3 regions of the Streptomyces sp. NPDC091287 genome follow, and region 3 is predicted to be linked to each of the others. Evidence: riboswitches for the same ligand, from Rfam matches in the RefSeq annotation. Region 3 holds a riboswitch; each other region holds the start of a gene.
What was found. A riboswitch is a leader RNA that binds a small molecule or an ion and turns the genes downstream of it on or off. The one in region 3 is predicted to bind thiamine pyrophosphate.
Positions count from the first base shown of each region.

Region 1: it holds a riboswitch for thiamine pyrophosphate, as region 3 does, so the genes downstream of both, thiO (glycine oxidase ThiO) here and ACIQRW_RS25295 (thiamine ABC transporter substrate binding subunit) in region 3, are expected to answer to the same signal.
Region 2: it holds a riboswitch for thiamine pyrophosphate, as region 3 does, so the genes downstream of both, thiC (phosphomethylpyrimidine synthase ThiC) here and ACIQRW_RS25295 (thiamine ABC transporter substrate binding subunit) in region 3, are expected to answer to the same signal.

Region 1 is NZ_JBIVUV010000006.1:283,352-288,990, reverse strand. Features, by position in the region: gene metF (methylenetetrahydrofolate reductase [NAD(P)H]) at 1-42, opposite strand, end outside; gene ACIQRW_RS12445 (PT domain-containing protein) at 52-288, opposite strand; gene thiE (thiamine phosphate synthase) at 288-938, opposite strand; gene ACIQRW_RS12435 (Rv2175c family DNA-binding protein) at 1,014-1,379, opposite strand; gene ACIQRW_RS12430 (NAD(P)/FAD-dependent oxidoreductase) at 1,460-2,701, opposite strand; gene ACIQRW_RS12425 (hypothetical protein) at 2,776-3,117, opposite strand; TPP riboswitch at 3,170-3,282, shown strand; gene thiO (glycine oxidase ThiO) at 3,280-4,470, shown strand; gene thiS (sulfur carrier protein ThiS) at 4,467-4,706, shown strand; gene ACIQRW_RS12410 (thiazole synthase) at 4,709-5,503, shown strand.
Region 2 is NZ_JBIVUV010000004.1:399,798-405,436, reverse strand. Features, by position in the region: gene ACIQRW_RS08510 (SsgA family sporulation/cell division regulator) at 1-362, shown strand, start outside; gene ACIQRW_RS08505 (YibE/F family protein) at 386-1,732, opposite strand; TPP riboswitch at 1,803-1,936, shown strand; gene thiC (phosphomethylpyrimidine synthase ThiC) at 1,929-3,749, shown strand; gene ACIQRW_RS08495 (DUF805 domain-containing protein) at 4,069-4,422, shown strand; gene ACIQRW_RS08490 (hypothetical protein) at 4,503-5,333, opposite strand; gene ACIQRW_RS08485 (metallophosphoesterase) at 5,537-5,639, opposite strand, start outside.
Region 3 is NZ_JBIVUV010000015.1:135,303-140,941, reverse strand. Features, by position in the region: gene ACIQRW_RS25305 (ABC transporter ATP-binding protein) at 1-569, opposite strand, end outside; gene ACIQRW_RS25300 (ABC transporter permease) at 575-2,200, opposite strand; gene ACIQRW_RS25295 (thiamine ABC transporter substrate binding subunit) at 2,281-3,375, opposite strand; TPP riboswitch at 3,457-3,573, opposite strand; gene rlmN (23S rRNA (adenine(2503)-C(2))-methyltransferase RlmN) at 3,653-4,759, opposite strand; gene ACIQRW_RS25285 (phosphatidate cytidylyltransferase) at 4,869-5,639, opposite strand, start outside.

The sequences.
Region 1 (5,639 bases), on a different contig from region 3:
GCGCGCGTGATCCGTCCTGGTGGAGGGTGTGCCAAGGGCCATAAGGGGAGGTTAACCAGGGGGTGGACGCTCCCCCAACCGGAGCAACCGACTTTGTCTCGTTTTGCCGGACTGTTGTCCATCCCTCGGACAAGTGCCCGAGATGTCCCGCATCGGCATGCGAGCCGACAGATCAGTCGGTGCGCCGGCCGACGTGCGGGCCGGGGCGCCGGTCGGCCCGTTGGTCGGTGCGTTGGTCGGTGCGTTGGTCGGTGCGTTGGTCGGTGCGTTGGTCGGCGCGCGGAGAATCAGAGCGCGCGGGCCCTGACGCGTCGGGCCAGGTCGGCGGTGGCGGCGGCGGGATCGTCGGCCTCGGTGATGGCCCGGACGACGACGACACGGCGGGCTCCGGCGTCCAGCACCTGGTCCAGATTGCCCGCGTCGATCCCGCCGATCGCGAACCAGGGCCGCGACCCGCCGAGGGAGGCGGTGTAGCGCACGAGGTCGAGGCCGGGGGCGTGGCGGCCGGGCTTGGTGGGGGTGGGCCAGCAGGGGCCGGTGCAGAAGTAGTCCACACCGTCCTGGGCGAGCGCCGCGTCGACCTCGGCCTCGGCGTGCGTGGAGCGGCCGATCATCCGGTCGGCGCCGATGATCGCCCGGGCGGCGGGGACCGGGAGGTCGCCCTGGCCGAGGTGGAGCACGTCGGCGCCGATGGCGTGGGCGACGTCGGCGCGGTCGTTCACCGCGAGGAGCTTGCCGTGCCGGCGGCAGGCGTCGGCGAACACGGCGAGGTGCTCCAGCTCCTCGGCGGCCTCCAGGCCCTTGTCCCGGAGCTGGACGATGTCGACGCCGGCGGCGAGCACGGCGTCCAGGAAGGCCGGGAGGTCACCCTGGACCTTGCGGGCGTCCGTGCACAGGTAGAGCCGGGCATCGGACAGCTGCTCGCGAGGCGTGGACATGGGTGGACTCCCCCGTGGTCGTGACGGTGCACGGGCCGCGCGGGGCGGCCCGTGCTCCGCTTCCTGTCGTGTCGGTCAGACGGCGAGCGCCTGGGCGCGGCGCTTCACCTCCGTACCGCGATTCTCGCTCAGCGCCTGCGCGGGGGTGCCGGGCAGGGTCGGATCGGGAGTGAAGAGCCACTCCAGCATCTCTTCGTCGGAATAGCCGTCGTCCCTCAGGAGGGTCAGGGTGCCGGAGAGGCCCTTGACCACCTTGTCGCCGTCGATGAAGGCGGCGGGCACCTGGAGCGCCCGGTTCTCACCACGGCGTACGGCGATGAGCTGGCCATCCCTGACCAGCTGCCGTACGCGCGTCACCTGGACATCGAGCATTTCCGCGATGTCGGGAAGGTGGAGCCAGGCGGGGACGAGAGCATCGGTCTTTGCGTCAATCTCGGTCACAGGGACAAGCGTGCCATCCAGGACCGACAGCCGGTAGCCGGGCCCGACCGTACGGGGCCGGCCCGGCGGTTCCGGGTGCGTCACAGGGCGGCGGACTTCAGCGGTACGGCGGGGTCGGCCACCCTCTCCGGGTCGAGGGCGGCCCCCGACCCGATGAGCCTGCGGCCCTGGGCGAGGTCACGCGGGCGGCCCACGGCGAGCACGGCCACCAGCGCGCCGTCGCGCAGCCAGCACACCGACCAGGCGGCGTCCGTCCCGTCGCCGCGCCACACCAGGGTGTCGGCGTCCGCGTGGTGGCCGGCGTACTGCACGAAGCGGCCGAACTGCTCGGACCAGAAGTACGGGACGGGGTCGTAGACGGGGAGCGGCTCCCCGCCCTGGGCGGCCATGATCGCGGCGGCGGCGGTGCGTGGGCCCTGGAGGGCGTTGTCCCAGTGGTGGACCAGCAGGCGCGTCCCGTAGCGGGCGGAGGGGAAGGAGGCGCAGTCCCCGACCGCGTACACATCGGGCACCGAGGTGCGCAGCGCACTGTCGGCGGTGACCGAGCCGTCCGGGCCGAGCGCGACCCCGGAGCCGGCCAGCCAGCGGGTGGCGGGGCGCGCGCCGATGCCGACGACCACGGCCCCGGCGGGCAGGACCCGGCCGTCGTCGAGGACGACGGCCCCCTCCTCGACGCGGTCGACCCGGGTCCCGGTGAGGAGTTCGGCGCCGCTGTCGGCGTACCAGGCGGCCATCGGGGCGGCCACCTCGGCGGGCAGGGTGCCCGCGAGCGGGCGGGCGGCGGCCTCGACGACGGTGACGGCGCAGCCCGCCGCGCGGGCGGCGGTGGCGAACTCCGCGCCGATCCAGCCCGCCCCGACGACGACCACGTCGTGCTGCCGGTCCAGGACGGGCCGCAGCCGGGCGGCGTCGTCGAGGGTGCGCAGCAGGTGGACGCCGGGCACGCCCGCGGCGCCGGGCAGGGTCATGGGCTCCGCACCGGTCGCGAGGACCAGGGCGTCGTAGGGCACCGGCCCGGCGGCGGTGTCCAGCACATGGTCGGCGGCGCGCAGAGCGGTGACGTCCAGGCCGAGGCGCAGGGTGATGTCCAACGCCTCGAAGTCGACGTCGAAGGCGGAGTGCTCGGCCTGGCCCAGCAGGACGGCCTTGGACAACGGCGGGCGGTCGTAGGGCTGGTGGGGTTCGGCGCCGATCAGGGTGACGGGCCCGGTGAAGCCCGCCTCGCGCAGGGCCACGGCGCTCTGCACGCCTGCCATGCCCGCCCCGACGACCACGACGTGCCGTGCCTGCCGCGCCGCCCGCTGTTCCGTCTGCTCGCTCACCCGTCCACCTTAATCAACTGACGGATCGTCAGGTAGAGGGGTGCGGGGAAGGAACCCGGGAAGCGCCTGGGAGCTCAGGAGGGAAGCTGTTCCACCACGCTGGTGCCGCTGCCCTCCTGGGACTCCCAGGCCCATCGCTCCTCCAGCCGCACCCGGCCGTCGGCGAGCTCGACGACCGTGGAGAGGCAGTGCCCGGACGAGGTCGTTCCGTCCTGCTTGAGCTGCACGTAGCGGAAGTCCAGCGCGTCCCCGTCGCGGGTGCCGACGAGATGACCGCGCACCACGTCGCCGCCCGCGTACTCGGCCCAGATCCGGCCGTCCGACTCGTGGTACGTGAAGCGGGTGCGGGTGCCGACCTGGCCCGGGGCCTGGTCGGCGACGGGTGACAGGACGAGTCCGTCGAGCGAACGGGCCATGGCGGGCGCTCCTCTACTGGCCGGGGGGCGGAGGGGTTTAGGGTGGCCAAGGTAGAACACTCGCGGGAGCCCGGACGCACCGGGCTGAGAGGGAGGCTGGACGGCCTCCGACCGTACGAACCTGCTCCGGGTCATGCCGGCGAAGGGAGGGGCTGGACACTCATGCGCGTCTCGGAGAGAAGCTCCGGATCCGACGTCCTCGTCATCGGGGGCGGAATCATCGGTCTGGTCACGGCGTGGCGGGCCGCCCAGCGGGGGCTGCGCGTCACGGTCGCGGACCCGGAACCGGGCGGCGGCGCCGCACAGGTCGCGGCGGGCATGCTGGCCGCCGTCACCGAACTGCACTACGGCGAGCAGATGCTGCTCGGGCTCAACCTCGCCTCCGCCGCCCGTTATCCCTCGTTCGTCGCCGAGCTGGAGGAGGCGAGCGGCCGGGACACCGGCTTCCGGACCTGCGGCACGCTCGCCGTCGCACTGGACTCCGACGACCGGGCGCATCTGCGCGAACTGCACGCCCTCCAGGAGCGTTCGGGCCTGGAGTCGGTCTGGCTCAGCGGCCGTGAGTGCCGCCGCCTGGAGCCGATGCTGGCCCCGGGCGTCCGGGGCGGCCTCCGGGTCGACGGCGACCACCAGGTGGATCCCCGCCGCCTCGCCGCGGCGCTGCTGACCGCGTGCGAACGGGCCGGGGTCGCGTTCCGCCGGACGACCGCCGAGCGGCTCACCGTCGCCGGGGGCCGGGCCGCCGGGGCGCTGCTCGGCGACGGTACGGAATTCGCGGCCGATCAGGTCGTGCTCGCCGCGGGCAGTCTCAGCGGCCGGCTCGCCGGGCTCCCGCCGGAGCTCGTACCGCCGGTCCGCCCGGTCAAGGGCCAGGTGCTCCGGCTCACCGTGCCCCGGGCGTACGCCCCCTTCCTCAGCCGCACCGTGCGCGCCGTGGTCCGGGGCGGCCACCTCTACCTCGTGCCGCGCGAGAACGGCGAGCTGGTCGTCGGCGCCACCAGCGAGGAGATGGGCTGGGACACCACGGTCACCGCCGGTGGGGTGTACGAGCTGCTGCGCGACGCCCACGAGCTGGTCCCGGGCATCACCGAGCTGCCGCTCACCGAGACCCGGGCCGGTCTGCGTCCCGCGTCGCCCGACAACGCCCCGCTGCTCGGCCCGACCGCCCTGCCCGGTCTGCTGCTCGCCACCGGCCACCACCGCAACGGCGTCCTGCTGACGCCCGTCACCGGGGACGCGATGGCCGACGTCCTGACCACCGGCGAGCTGCCCGAGACGGTCCGCCCCTTCACCCCCGGCCGTTTCGAACCCGCCGCCCTCGCCGCCCCCGTACTCCAGGAGCAGCCCGTATGACCCAGCAGCACGCCGTACCGGAATCCGCCGCCACCGTCTCCGTCTCGGTGAACGGGGAAGTCCGCGCCGTTCCCGCCGGGACGGACCTGGACGCCCTCGTCACCACGCTGACCCCGGCCCGCTCCGGGGTCGCCGCCGCCGTCAACGAGAGCGTCGTCCCGCGCGGCCAGTGGGCCACGACGAGGCTCGGCGAGGGCGACCGCGTCGAGGTCCTGACCGCCGTGCAGGGGGGCTGACCATGTCGGACGACGTCTTCACGCTGGGGCCCGCCACGTATGGCTCCCGGCTGATCATGGGCACCGGCGGGGCCCCGAGCCTGGAGGTGCTGGAGCGCTCGCTGATCGCCTCCGGCACCGAGCTGACGACGGTCGCGATGCGCCGGCTGGACCCGACCGTGCGGGGTTCGGTGCTCTCGGTGCTGGAGCGGCTCTCCATCCAGGTCCTGCCGAACACCGCCGGCTGCTTCACCGCGGGCGAGGCGGTGCTGACCGCCCGGCTGGCCAGGGAGGCGCTCGGCACCGACTGGGTGAAGCTGGAGGTGGTGGCCGACGAGCGGACCCTCCTGCCCGATCCGATCGAGCTGCTGGACGCGGCGGAGGTCCTGGTCGACGACGGGTTCACCGTGCTGCCCTACACCAACGACGATCCGGTCCTGGCCCGGAAGCTGGAGGACGTGGGGTGCGCGGCGATCATGCCGCTCGGCTCCCCCATCGGCTCCGGGCTCGGCATCCGCAACCCGCACAACTTCGAGCTGATCGTCGAGCGGGCCGGGGTGCCGGTGATCCTCGACGCGGGGGCCGGGACCGCCTCGGACGCGGCGCAGGCGATGGAGCTGGGGTGCGCCGCCGTGATGCTCGCCTCGGCGGTGACCCGGGCCCAGGAGCCGGAGCTGATGGCGGGTGCGATGCGTCACGCGGTGGAGGGCGGGCGGCTCGCGTACCGGGCGGGCCGGATTCCGCGCCGCCACTTCGCCGAGGCGTCCTCGCCCGTGGACGGGCGGGCGGCGCTGGATCCGGAGCGGCCCGCGTTCTGAGCGCCGGTACGCGTTCGGGGCGCCGCCCCGAACCCCGCTCCTCAATCGCCGGAGGGGCTTGAACTGGTCGTCGGAGGGGCTTGAACTGCCCCGGCCGCAGGGCGTGTGCCTGTCACGGATCGGCTGCAGAACGGCC
Region 2 (5,639 bases), on a different contig from region 3:
AGCTCCGGTACGAGGTCGGCGATCCGTATGCCATCCGGATGACGTTCCACCTTCCCGGCGATGCCCCTGTGACCTGGGCATTCGGCCGCGAGCTGCTGCTGGACGGGCTCAACAGCCCGAGCGGCGACGGAGATGTGCACATCGGCCCGACCGAGCCCGAGGGCCTCGGCGATGTGCACATCCGGCTCCAGGTCGGCGCGGACCGTGCGCTGTTCCGGGCGGGGACGGCGCCGCTGGTGGCGTTTCTCGACCGGACGGACAAGCTCGTGCCGCTCGGTCAGGAGCACACGCTGGGTGACTTCGACGGAAACCTGGAGGATGCGCTCGGTCGCATCCTCGCCGAGGAGCAGAACGCGGGCTGACCGGGCGCGCCCCCGATGCCCCGTCACCCCGTCTTACGACGACGGCCCCGACCCGTCCGCGCGGGTGCGGCCGTAGCCGCCTGTGCGCCGCCGGACCCCGAACGGTCCGCGGAGACGACCAGCGCCGCGAGCACCGTGGTCACCGGCACCGAGGCGACCAGGCCGATCGACCCGACCAACGTGCGGACGATCTCCTCGGCGACCAGCTCGCTGTTGGCCACCGTCCCCACACCGCTCTGGGCGATGGAGAAGAGCAGCAGCAGCGGCAACGCCGCGCCCGCGTACGCCAGCACCAGGGTGTTGACCACCGAGGCGATGTGGTCCCTTCCGATCCGGATACCTGCCCGGTACAGACCCTTCCAACCCATCCGCGGGTCCGCCTGGTGCAGTTCCCAGACGGCGGAGGTCTGGGTGACCGTCACATCGTCGAGCACCCCGAGCGAACCGATGATGACGCCGGCCAGCAGCAGACCGCTCATATCGATGTCCGGGTAGAGGCCGTGGATGAGGCCGGTGTTGTCGTCGGTGTTGCCGCTCAGGCTCGCCCAGCCGATGAACAGGGAGCCCAGCAGCCCGATCAGCAGCAGCGAGATCAGCGTGCCGACGACCGCGACCGACGTACGGGCCGTCACCCCGTGGCACAGATAGAGGGCCGCCAGCATGATCGCGCTGGCCCCGATCACCGCCACGACCAGCGGGTTCGAGCCTTGCAGGATCGCCGGCAGGATGAACAGGGTCAGCACGGCGAACGACACCACCAGCGCCACCAGCGCCATCACCCCGCGCATCCTGCCCACCAGGACCACCGCCAGCGCGAAGATCCCGGCCAGCACCGCCATCGGGATCTTCCGGTCCACGTCGGTCACCGAGTACTGGAGGTCGCGCGGCGCGTCGGGGGCGTACGCGACGACCACGCCCTGACCCTCCTTCAGCTGTCGGGGCGCGTCCGGCTGGACCACCTCGACGAACTTCCGGCCCTTGTCGTCGCCGCTGGTCACCTCGATGGTGGCCTTCGCGCACTCCCCCTCCTGCTCGTTGACGGCCTCGCGGCCCGAGGGCGTGGAGGTGTCGCCGGTCGGGGGTACCTGCGCGGCGTTGACGTCCGCGCAGTCGACCTTCACGACCTGGACGACCTTGCCGTCCTGGGTCTGCCGGTCGAATCCGACGCCGGTGCGCTCGTGGTCGGGCGCGCCGCCGGGCCAGAACGCGATCAGGCCGACGACGACCGCCGTCGCGAACGGGATCAGTACGGCGGCGATGACCTTGCGCAGGTGCCGGGAGACCGGAGCGGCCGGTCCGTGGCTGTGGGTGTGGCCGTGGGTGTGGCCCTGGGGCGGCTGGGGTGCGGGGTCGCTTTGGGGGGAGGTCACGGGGCGATCATCGCAAGAACGGGAGGGCCCTCTGGTCAGCTCGCCCGAAAGGACGCTAGCGTGGAGGCACCTTTGCACACGCGGGAGCTCGGAGCACCGGGCTGAGAGGGCGCTGATCGCCGTACATCCGTACGGGACACGCTGCGCCGACCGCCGAACCTGTTACCGGGTAATGCCGGCGTAGGGAGTAGGTCTCATGACCACAGCGGACGCACGCACGCCTGCCTCGAAACAGAACGACGGAACGCCGGTCGGCACGACGCCGGGCGACGGAACGCGCAACGACGAGGCCGGGAAGTCCATCGGCTGGCACAAGGGGTACGTCCAGGGCTCGCGCCCGGACCTCCGGGTGCCGGTTCGACAGGTGCACCTCACCAACGGCAAGGACGTGACGCTGTACGACACGTCCGGGCCGTACACCGATCCCTCCATCGACACCGATGTCCGCCGGGGCCTCGCGCCCCTGCGGGAGAACTGGATCATCGCCCGCGGCGACACCGAGGAGTACGCGGGCCGGCCGGCCCGCCCCGAGGACGACGGGCTCAAGCACACCTCGCCGCGCGGCGGACTGCGCAACCTCGACGCCGTCTTCCCCGGCCGCCCGCGCCAGCCGCGCCGCAGCCGCGACGGACGCCCCGTCACCCAGCTCGCGTACGCCCGACGGGGGGAGATCACCCCGGAGATGGAGTACGTGGCGATCCGGGAGAACGTGGAGGCCGAGGTCGTCCGCGAGGAGATCGCGCAGGGCCGGGCGGTGCTGCCCGCCAACGTCAACCACCCCGAGATCGAGCCGATGATCATCGGCAAGCGGTTCCTGGTGAAGGTCAACGCCAACATCGGCAACTCGGCCGTCACCTCCTCCATCGAGGAGGAGGTGGACAAGATGACCTGGGCGACGAAGTGGGGCGCCGACACGGTCATGGACCTGTCCACCGGCCGCAACATCCACACCACCCGTGAATGGGTGCTGCGCAACTCCCCCGTGCCGATCGGCACCGTCCCGCTCTACCAGGCCCTGGAGAAGGTCGACGGCCGGGCCGAGGAGCTGACCTGGGAGATCTACAAGGACACCGTCATCGAACAGGCCGAGCAGGGCGTGGACTACATGACGGTGCACGCCGGGGTGCGCCTGCCGTACGTCCCCCTGACGGCCCGCCGCAAGACCGGCATCGTCTCGCGCGGCGGCTCGATCATGGCGGCCTGGTGTCTCGCCCACCACAAGGAGTCGTTCCTCTACGAGCACTTCGAGGAGCTCTGCGAGATCCTCGCGACATACGACGTCACCTACTCCCTGGGCGACGGACTGCGTCCCGGTTCGATCGCGGACGCCAACGACGAGGCGCAGTTCGCCGAGTTGCGCACGCTGGGCGAACTGAACACGATCGCGAAGCGGTTCGGCGTCCAGACCATGATCGAGGGCCCCGGGCACGTCCCGATGCACAAGATCAAGGAGAACATCGACCTTCAGCAGGAGATCTGCGAGGAGGCGCCGTTCTACACGCTCGGCCCGCTGACCACGGACGTCGCGCCCGCCTACGACCACATCACCTCCGGCATCGGCGCCGCGATGATCGCCTGGTGGGGCACGGCGATGCTCTGCTACGTCACGCCCAAGGAGCACCTGGGACTGCCGAACCGGGACGACGTGAAGACGGGGGTCATCACCTACAAGATCGCCGCCCACGCGGCCGACCTGGCCAAGGGGCACCCGGGCGCGCAGGAGTGGGACGACGCCCTCTCCGACGCGCGGTTCGAGTTCCGCTGGGAGGACCAGTTCAACCTGGCCCTCGACCCGGACACGGCGCGGGAGTTCCACGACGAGACGCTGCCCGCCGAACCGGCGAAGACGGCGCACTTCTGCTCGATGTGCGGGCCGAAGTTCTGCTCGATGAAGATCTCCCAGGACATCCGGCGTCAGCACGGCGGTTCGCAGGAGGAGATCGAGCAGGGCATGGCCGAGAAGTCGAAGGAGTTCGCGGCCGCCGGCAACCGGGTCTACCTGCCCATCGCCGACTGATCAGGGCCGGCCGCCGGCCCGTCCCCGGCGGTCGGCTTCTCCGGCCACAGGCAGCGAACCCGCGGGACTGAGGCCTGATTCTGCCAGGAGCCTGTGGGCGTTGTGTGGCTTACCGAGTAACTACAGCCATTTCAGGTTGTTTTGAAATGGTTGGTCGCCTTGTTAAGCGACAGTATGGACACAGTCGTGTGGCAGCTGTATGTACGTTTGGTCCGCAGCTCACCTGCGCTTGACCCTTTCCTTATCTGTGGCTTACTTTCCGGCTTGCTTGGCTTGAAATTGGCGCCCCCTCGGAACGGGGGCCGGGGAGGGAATCACCGTGAACTGGTACCTGGACGTACTCAAGAACTACGCAGGCTTCAGCGGACGCGCGCGCCGCAAGGAGTACTGGATGTTCGTGCTCTTCAACTTCATCATCGCCGTGGTGCTGTCGGTGCTCGGCATGGCGATCGACACGCAGATCCCGTACTACCTCTACCTCGCCGCGGTCATCGTTCCGTCGCTGGCGGTCATGGTGCGTCGTCTGCACGACACCGGCCGCTCGGGCTGGTGGTTCTTCATCTCGTTCGTCCCGCTGGTCGGCGCCATCATCCTGCTCGTCTTCCTCGCCTCGGAGGGCAAGCCGGAGACGAACCAGCACGGTGCCAACCCGAAGCTGGCTCCGGCCGTCTGACCAACAGCTCCGGTACGTTCCGGAGCACCGTGAGGCCGGGCGCGGCACACAGCCGTCCCGGCCTTCGCCGTACCCGGACCTCAGTCCGGCCGGTGCTCCGGTCCGCCGAAGTCCGGGCTCGTGAAATCGGGGCTGGTGAAGGTCGGTCGGGGACCGGCCGCCGGGCCTTCGTCCGGGCCGGAGAAGTCCGGCCTGCTGTACCCGACCTTCGGGATGCGGTTGGGCGAACGGTGCGGGGTCCGGGCGGCGGGTCCCGCGGTGGGGTCGGCCAGGGCGTCCCTGAGGAACGGGAGGATGCCGCGCTCCAGCAGGGCGTGGCGCCACGCCTCCCTGGCCCGCGCGACGTCCTCCGGAAGCTCCTGCTCCTCGTTCTCGGCGGCCAGCGACGTCGCGCCGTTGCGGAGCGCGGTGACGAGCAGCCCGACGGCCGCGACCAGGATCGCCGCGGCGGCGACCGCCGCGAAGAACCACCCGGCCGCGACCATCGAGCCGCCGAAGGTCACCGAGGGGCCGACCGCCTTCACCAGATAGCCGACGAGCAGGAAGATGACGGCCGCGGAGCCGGCCAGCAGCGGGGTCAGGACCGTGATGACCGCGCCTATGCCGGCGCCCGAACCGGCCGCCGTGCTCCGCGGCCCGTCCGTGGCCGGGCCGCCGTCGAGCCCTTCCGCGGTCGCCGCGCGGCGCAGTTCGCCGCGGGCCTTCACGTAGTGCTCGTACTCGGTGGCCGCGGCCGCGGTGATCAGCGCCGTGGCGCTGAGCGCCATGGTGCGCAGCTGTTCGGTGTTGAGCCGGTCCCCGACGCCCTCCAGGTCCGGGCGTTCATGAGCGTGGCGCAGCGCGTCGCCCAGGATCCGCTCGTACTCGGGTCCGTCCTCGGCCAGCAGGTGCGGAGCGCTTGTCATCTGCATCCCCCGATGCTCCGTCGGTGCCCGGCTGCCCGCGTGGACCGGGCGATCGGGCGGAAACGGAGGAGAGCCTGCCACTGATACGCCGATGGTAGAGCGCTCACGGCACGGGGTGACAGGGTGTTTCCAGAATTGGGCCCGGTGACGGGCCCGTCGATCGGCGAGGTCGGCGCAGGCGGAACCTGAAGCGCCTTCCCCGCCGACGGTCAGTCATGCAGCGGGAGCTGAACCACCAATAGCTTTCCGGCCATGGTCACTCCGCCGTCCATGGCGATGGCGAGGTCGTCCGCGTACACGTGCGGGCCGTTG
Region 3 (5,639 bases):
TGCGTGACGGCCAGCACGGTGGTGCCCAACTCCTGGAAGAGGGCACGCAGTTCGACGACGAGGCGTTCGCGGAGGCTGCGGTCGAGCTGGCCGAGCGGCTCGTCCAGCATCAGGAGCTTCGGGCGCGGGGCCAGCGCGCGGGCCAGGGCGACGCGCTGCTGCTCACCGCCGGACAGCGCGGCGACCGCGCGGCGTTCGGCCCCGGGCAGACCGACCAGCTCCAGCAGCTCGCGGACCCGGTGCTCGGTCTCGACCCGCCCGACGCCGTGCATCCGGAGCCCGAAAGCGACGTTGGCGCCGACGTCCCGGTGCGGGAAGAGCTGGTGGTCCTGGAACATCAGACCGAGGCCGCGCCGGTGCACCGGGACGCCGCTCTGGTCCTCGCCGGCCAGCAGGACCCGGCCGCCGTCCATGGGCTGGAGCCCGGCGACGGCCCTGAGCAGAGTGGACTTCCCGCTGCCGCTGGGGCCGAGCAGGCAGACGATCCGGTGGTCGGCGACCTCCAGGTCGACCGCGTCCAGCGCCGTCCGCTTCCCGAACCGCACGGTGGCTTCCCGCAAGCTCAGCATGTCGTTCAGAACTCCCCGGATCGGTCGGTGCGGATACGTTCGAGGAGCAGCAGCGACACCGCGCACACCAGCATCAGGATCGTGCTGAGGGCCATCGCCTGCCCGTAGTTGAGCTCCCCCGACCGGCCCAGCAGCCGGGCCACGGCGACCGGCAGGGTCGGGTTGTCCGGCCGCGCGATGAAGACCGTCGCGCCGAACTCCCCGAGGGAGACGGCGAAGGCGAAACCCGCCGCGACCAGCACCGCCCGCCGCACCAGGGGCAGATCGACCTCCCGCCACGCCCGCAGCGGGGAGGCCCCCAGCACAGCGGCGGCCTCCCGCAGCCGGTCGTCGACCGCGCGTAGTACGGGCAGCATGGTCCGTACGACGAAGGGGACGCCGACCAGCGCCTGGGCCAGCGGGACCAGGATCCAGGAGGTGCGCAGGTCGAGCGGCGGCTCGTCCAGGGTGATCAGGAAGCCGAAGCCGACGGTGACGGCGGACACCCCGAGCGGCAGCATCAGCAGCGCGTCGAAGCCGCGGACCAGCGGCCCGGCCCGCCGGGTCAGGGCCGCCGCCGCGAGCCCGCCGACGACGAGCGCGATGAGCGTCGCGACGAGCGCGTACCGCAGGGAGTTGCCGACGGCCTCCAGCGGCGGGACCAGGAAGGTGGAGGAGCCACCGGAGCCGGCCGACTGGAGGGCCCGGTAGTAGCCGAAGCCGTACCCGCCGGAACCGCCGGCTCCGTCGAAGGAGCGCTCCACCAGCACCCCGAGCGGCAGCAGGATCAGCAGCAGCGCGGTGAGGAGGACACCGCCGAGCAGCGCCCACTGTCCGGGGCCGCGCGGCCGGCGGGAGGTCTGCGCCGGGTCGACGAGCTTCAGCGCCCGCTCCCGGCGGCGTACGGTCGCGGCGTGGACGGCCAGGATCGCGCCGACCGCGGCGAACTGCACCAGGGTCAGTACGGCGGCCGTCGGCAGGTCCAGCAGCTGCGCGGTCTGCCGGTAGATCTCCACCTCCAGGGTGGAGTAGGCGGGTCCGCCGAGGATCTGTACGACGCCGAAGGAGGTGAAGGTGAAGAGGAAGACCATCAGCGCGGCGGCGGCGACGGCCGGGGCGAGCGCGGGCAGCGTCACCCGCCGGAAGGCGGCGAACCGTCCGGCGCCGAGCACCCGGGCGACCTCCTCCTGCCGGGGGTCCAGCTGGGACCAGAGCCCGCCCACCGTCCGTACGACCACGGCGTAGTTGAAGAAGACGTGGGCCAGCAGGATCGCCCACACGGTGGTGTCGAGGCGGACGCCCCACCGTTCGTCGAGGAGCCCGCCCCGCCCCAGCAGCGCCAGGAACGCGGTGCCGACGACGACGGTGGGCAGCACGAACGGCACCGTGACGACCGCCCGCAGCAGTTGCTTGCCGGGGAAGTCGAACCGGGCGAAGACATACGCCCCGGGCAGGGCGATCAGCAGAGTGAGCGCGGTCGATGCGAGGGCCTGCCAGGTGGTGAACCAGAGGACGTCGAGGATGTCCGGGCGGGCCAGCACCTCGCCGATCCGCCCGAACTGCCAGTCGCCTCCCGCCTTGAGCCCGCGGCCGACGATCGCGGTCACGGGATAGGCGAAGAACAGCGCGAAGAACGCGACGGGCACGGCCATCAGGCCGAGCCGCAGCGCGGCCCCGCGCCGCCCGGGCCGGTGCCGTTCCCGGGCGGCCCCGGCGGTCTTCGCCCCGGGCTCTACTTCAGGACCAGCGACTGCCACGACTGGATCCACTGCTCACGGTTGGCGGTGATCTTCTCGGGTGCGACGGTGGGAGGCGTGTCGATCTTCTCGCCGAACTTCGTGAACAGCTCGGGAAGGGTCGCGTCCTTCACGACCGGGTTCACGAACATGTTCAGCGGCATGTCCTCCTGGAACGTCTTGCTGATCATGAAGTCCAGCAGTGCCTTGCCGCCCGCCTCGTTCTTCGCCCCGGTCAGCAGTCCCGCGTACTCGGTCTGCCGGAAGCAGGTGCCGGTGGCGACCCCGGTGGGCGCCTCCTTCGGCTGCGGGTCGGCGTAGAGCACCTCGACGGGCGGGCTGGAGGCGTAGCTGACGACGAGCGGCCGGTCGGCGTTGGCCTTCTTGCCGCCCGCGGAGCCGGAGAACTCCTCGTTGTACGCCTGCTCCCAGCCGTCGACGACCTTGACGCCGTTGGCCTTCAGCTTCTTCCAGTACGCCTCGTAGCCGTCCTCGCCCTGGGCGGCGATGGTGCCGAGGAGGAAACCGAGGCCGGGCGAGGAGCTGGCGGCGTTCTCGGTGACGAGGAGGTTCTTGTACGCGGGCTTCAGCAGGTCGTCGAAGGTCTTCGGCGGCGCGAGCTTCTTGTCGGCGAAGTACTTCTTGTCGTAGTTGACGCAGATGTCGCCGGTGTCGACGGGCGTGACCCGCCTCTTCTCGTCCGTCTGCGTGTCCGCCGCGACCGTGTCCAGGCCCTTGGCCTCGTACGCGGTGAACAGGCCGTTGTCGAGGGCGCGGGAGAGCAGGGTGTTGTCGACGCCGAAGAAGACGTCGCCGCGCGGGGAGCCCTTGGTCAGGATCTCCTGGTTGAGCGCGGCCCCGGCGTCGCCGCTCTTGAGGATCTCGACCTTGTAGCCGGTCTCCTTCGTGAACGCCTTCAGCACCTTGTCCGAGACGTTGAAGGAGTCGTGGCTGACCAGGGTCACGGTCTTGGAGCCGGGGCCCTTGGACTCCCCGGAGCCGGCGGAACCCTCGTCGCCGCAGCCCGCGAGCACGGTGACGCCGAGAGCGGCGGCGAGCGCGGTCGCCGCGTACTTCGTGGTGGTGTTCATGTGATTCCTCCTGGAGATGACCAGGAAGAGACGCGGCCCCGCCCGCGGTCCGGCGAACCGGAAGCGGGCAGGGCGCAACAGCTTGAGTAAGGTCCGAACTTCCTACCCGGAATGACCCGGGCGAGGTTCAGAGGGTCTGCGGCCAACCTGTCCTTGGTGCCGCACTCTCAGCGCTGTGGCGCTCCCCTGTCGGAATATGAAGTTGATTTCGAGCCCAGGCTACACCGGCGGATTTCGGCCGCCCGTCCGGGCGAGGCCAAGGGCTGCGGGAGAGCCCTCAGCGCTCGGAGGCCGCCAGCTGCCCGCAGGCCCCGTCGATCTCCTGACCGCGGGTGTCCCGGACGGTGACGGGCACGCCGTGGGCGGCGATGGCCTCGACGAAGGCCTTCTCGTCCTCGGGCCGCGAGGCGGTCCACTTCGAGCCGGGCGTGGGGTTCAGCGGGATCAGGTTGACGTGCACCCGCTTGCCCTTGAGCAGCCGGCCGAGCCGGTCGCCCCGCCAGGCCTGGTCGTTGATGTCGCGGATCAGGGCGTACTCGATGGAGATCCGGCGGCCGGACTTATCGGCGTACTCCCAGGCGGCGTCCAGCACCTCGCGGACGTTCCACCGGGTGTTGACGGGGACCAGGGTGTCGCGCAGCTCGTCGTCCGGGGCGTGCAGCGAGACGGCGAGACGGCACTTGAAGCCCTCGTCGGCGAAGCGCAGCATGGCCGGGACGAGACCCACGGTGGAGACGGTGATCCCGCGCTGCGAGAGGCCGAGACCGTCCGGCTCCGGGTCGGTGAGACGGCGGATCGCGCCGACCACGCGGTTGTAGTTGGCGAGCGGCTCGCCCATGCCCATGAAGACGATGTTGGACAGCCGCGCGGGCCCGCCGGGCACCTCGCCGTCGCGCAGGGCGCGCATGCCGTCGACGATCTGGTGCACGATCTCGGCGGTCGACAGATTGCGGTCGAGGCCGGCCTGCCCGGTGGCGCAGAAGGGGCAGTTCATACCGCAGCCGGCCTGCGAGGAGATGCACATCGTGACGCGGTCGGGGTAGCGCATCAGGACGGACTCGACGAGCGTCCCGTCGTGCAGCTTCCACAGGGTCTTGCGCGTGGTGTCGTCGTCGCAGCTGATGTGCCGCATCACGGACATCAGCTCGGGGAACAGCGCCTCGGCCAGCTTCTCCCGCGATCCGGCCGGGATGTTCGTCCACTCGGCCGGATCGTGCGCGTACCGCGCGAAGTAGTGCTGCGAGAGCTGCTGGGCGCGGAACGGCTTCTCACCGGTCGCGGCGACCGCTTCCTTGCGCTCGGCGGGCGTGAGGTCGGCGATGTGCCGCGGCGGCTTCTTGGATCCGCGGGGCGCGACGAAAGTGAGTTCTCCGGGCTTAGGCATGGTTCATCCAGTGTCGCAGACAGACGGGTGAGGGCCCGCCGCCCTGTGGGCGACGGACCCTCACTCGTGAAACGTGCAGGTGGGAAAGGGTGCCGGGATGCCGAGGCGGTCAGCCGGAGCCGACGAACAGCACCAGCAGCAGCCAGACGACCGGCGCAGTCGGCAGGAGCGAGTCCAGCCGGTCCATGATGCCGCCGTGGCCGGGGAGCAGGGTGCCCATGTCCTTGATCCCGAGGTCCCGCTTGATCATGGACTCGCCCAGGTCGCCGAGGGTGGCGCTGGCCGCGACCGCGAGGCCGAGCAGCAGTCCCTGCCACCAGGCGCCCTCGTCGATCAGGAACTCCATGCACAGCGCGCCGGCGACCATCGCGAAGGCGACCGCTCCGAGCAGGCCCTCGCGGGTCTTGCCGGGGCTGATGCGGGGGGCGAGCTTGTGCGTGCCGAAGCGCCAGCCGACCGCGTACGCCCCCGTGTCGCTGACCACGGTGAGGACCAGGAAGGTCAGGACCCGCCACGACCCGTCGTCCGCCGTCAGCATCAGGGCGACGAAGGTGGCCAGGAAGGGTACGTAGAACGCCGCGAAGACCCCGGCCGTGACGTCCTTGAGATACCCGTCCGGCGGCTCGGTCATCCGCCAGACCAGCACCGCGAGGGCGGTCAGGGCCATCGCGATCCAGGCGCCCTCGGGCCCTCGCGCGTAACCCGCGACGACCATCGCGGCTCCGCCGACGGCCAACGGCACCAGGGGCGCCTTGATGCCCTTGCGTTCCTGGAGGCGGGAGGTCAGCTCCCAGAGGCCGACGACGACCGCGGCCACTATCACGCCGATGAAAGCGGCCTTCACGATGAACAGCGAGACGCCGATGACGGCGCCGAGACC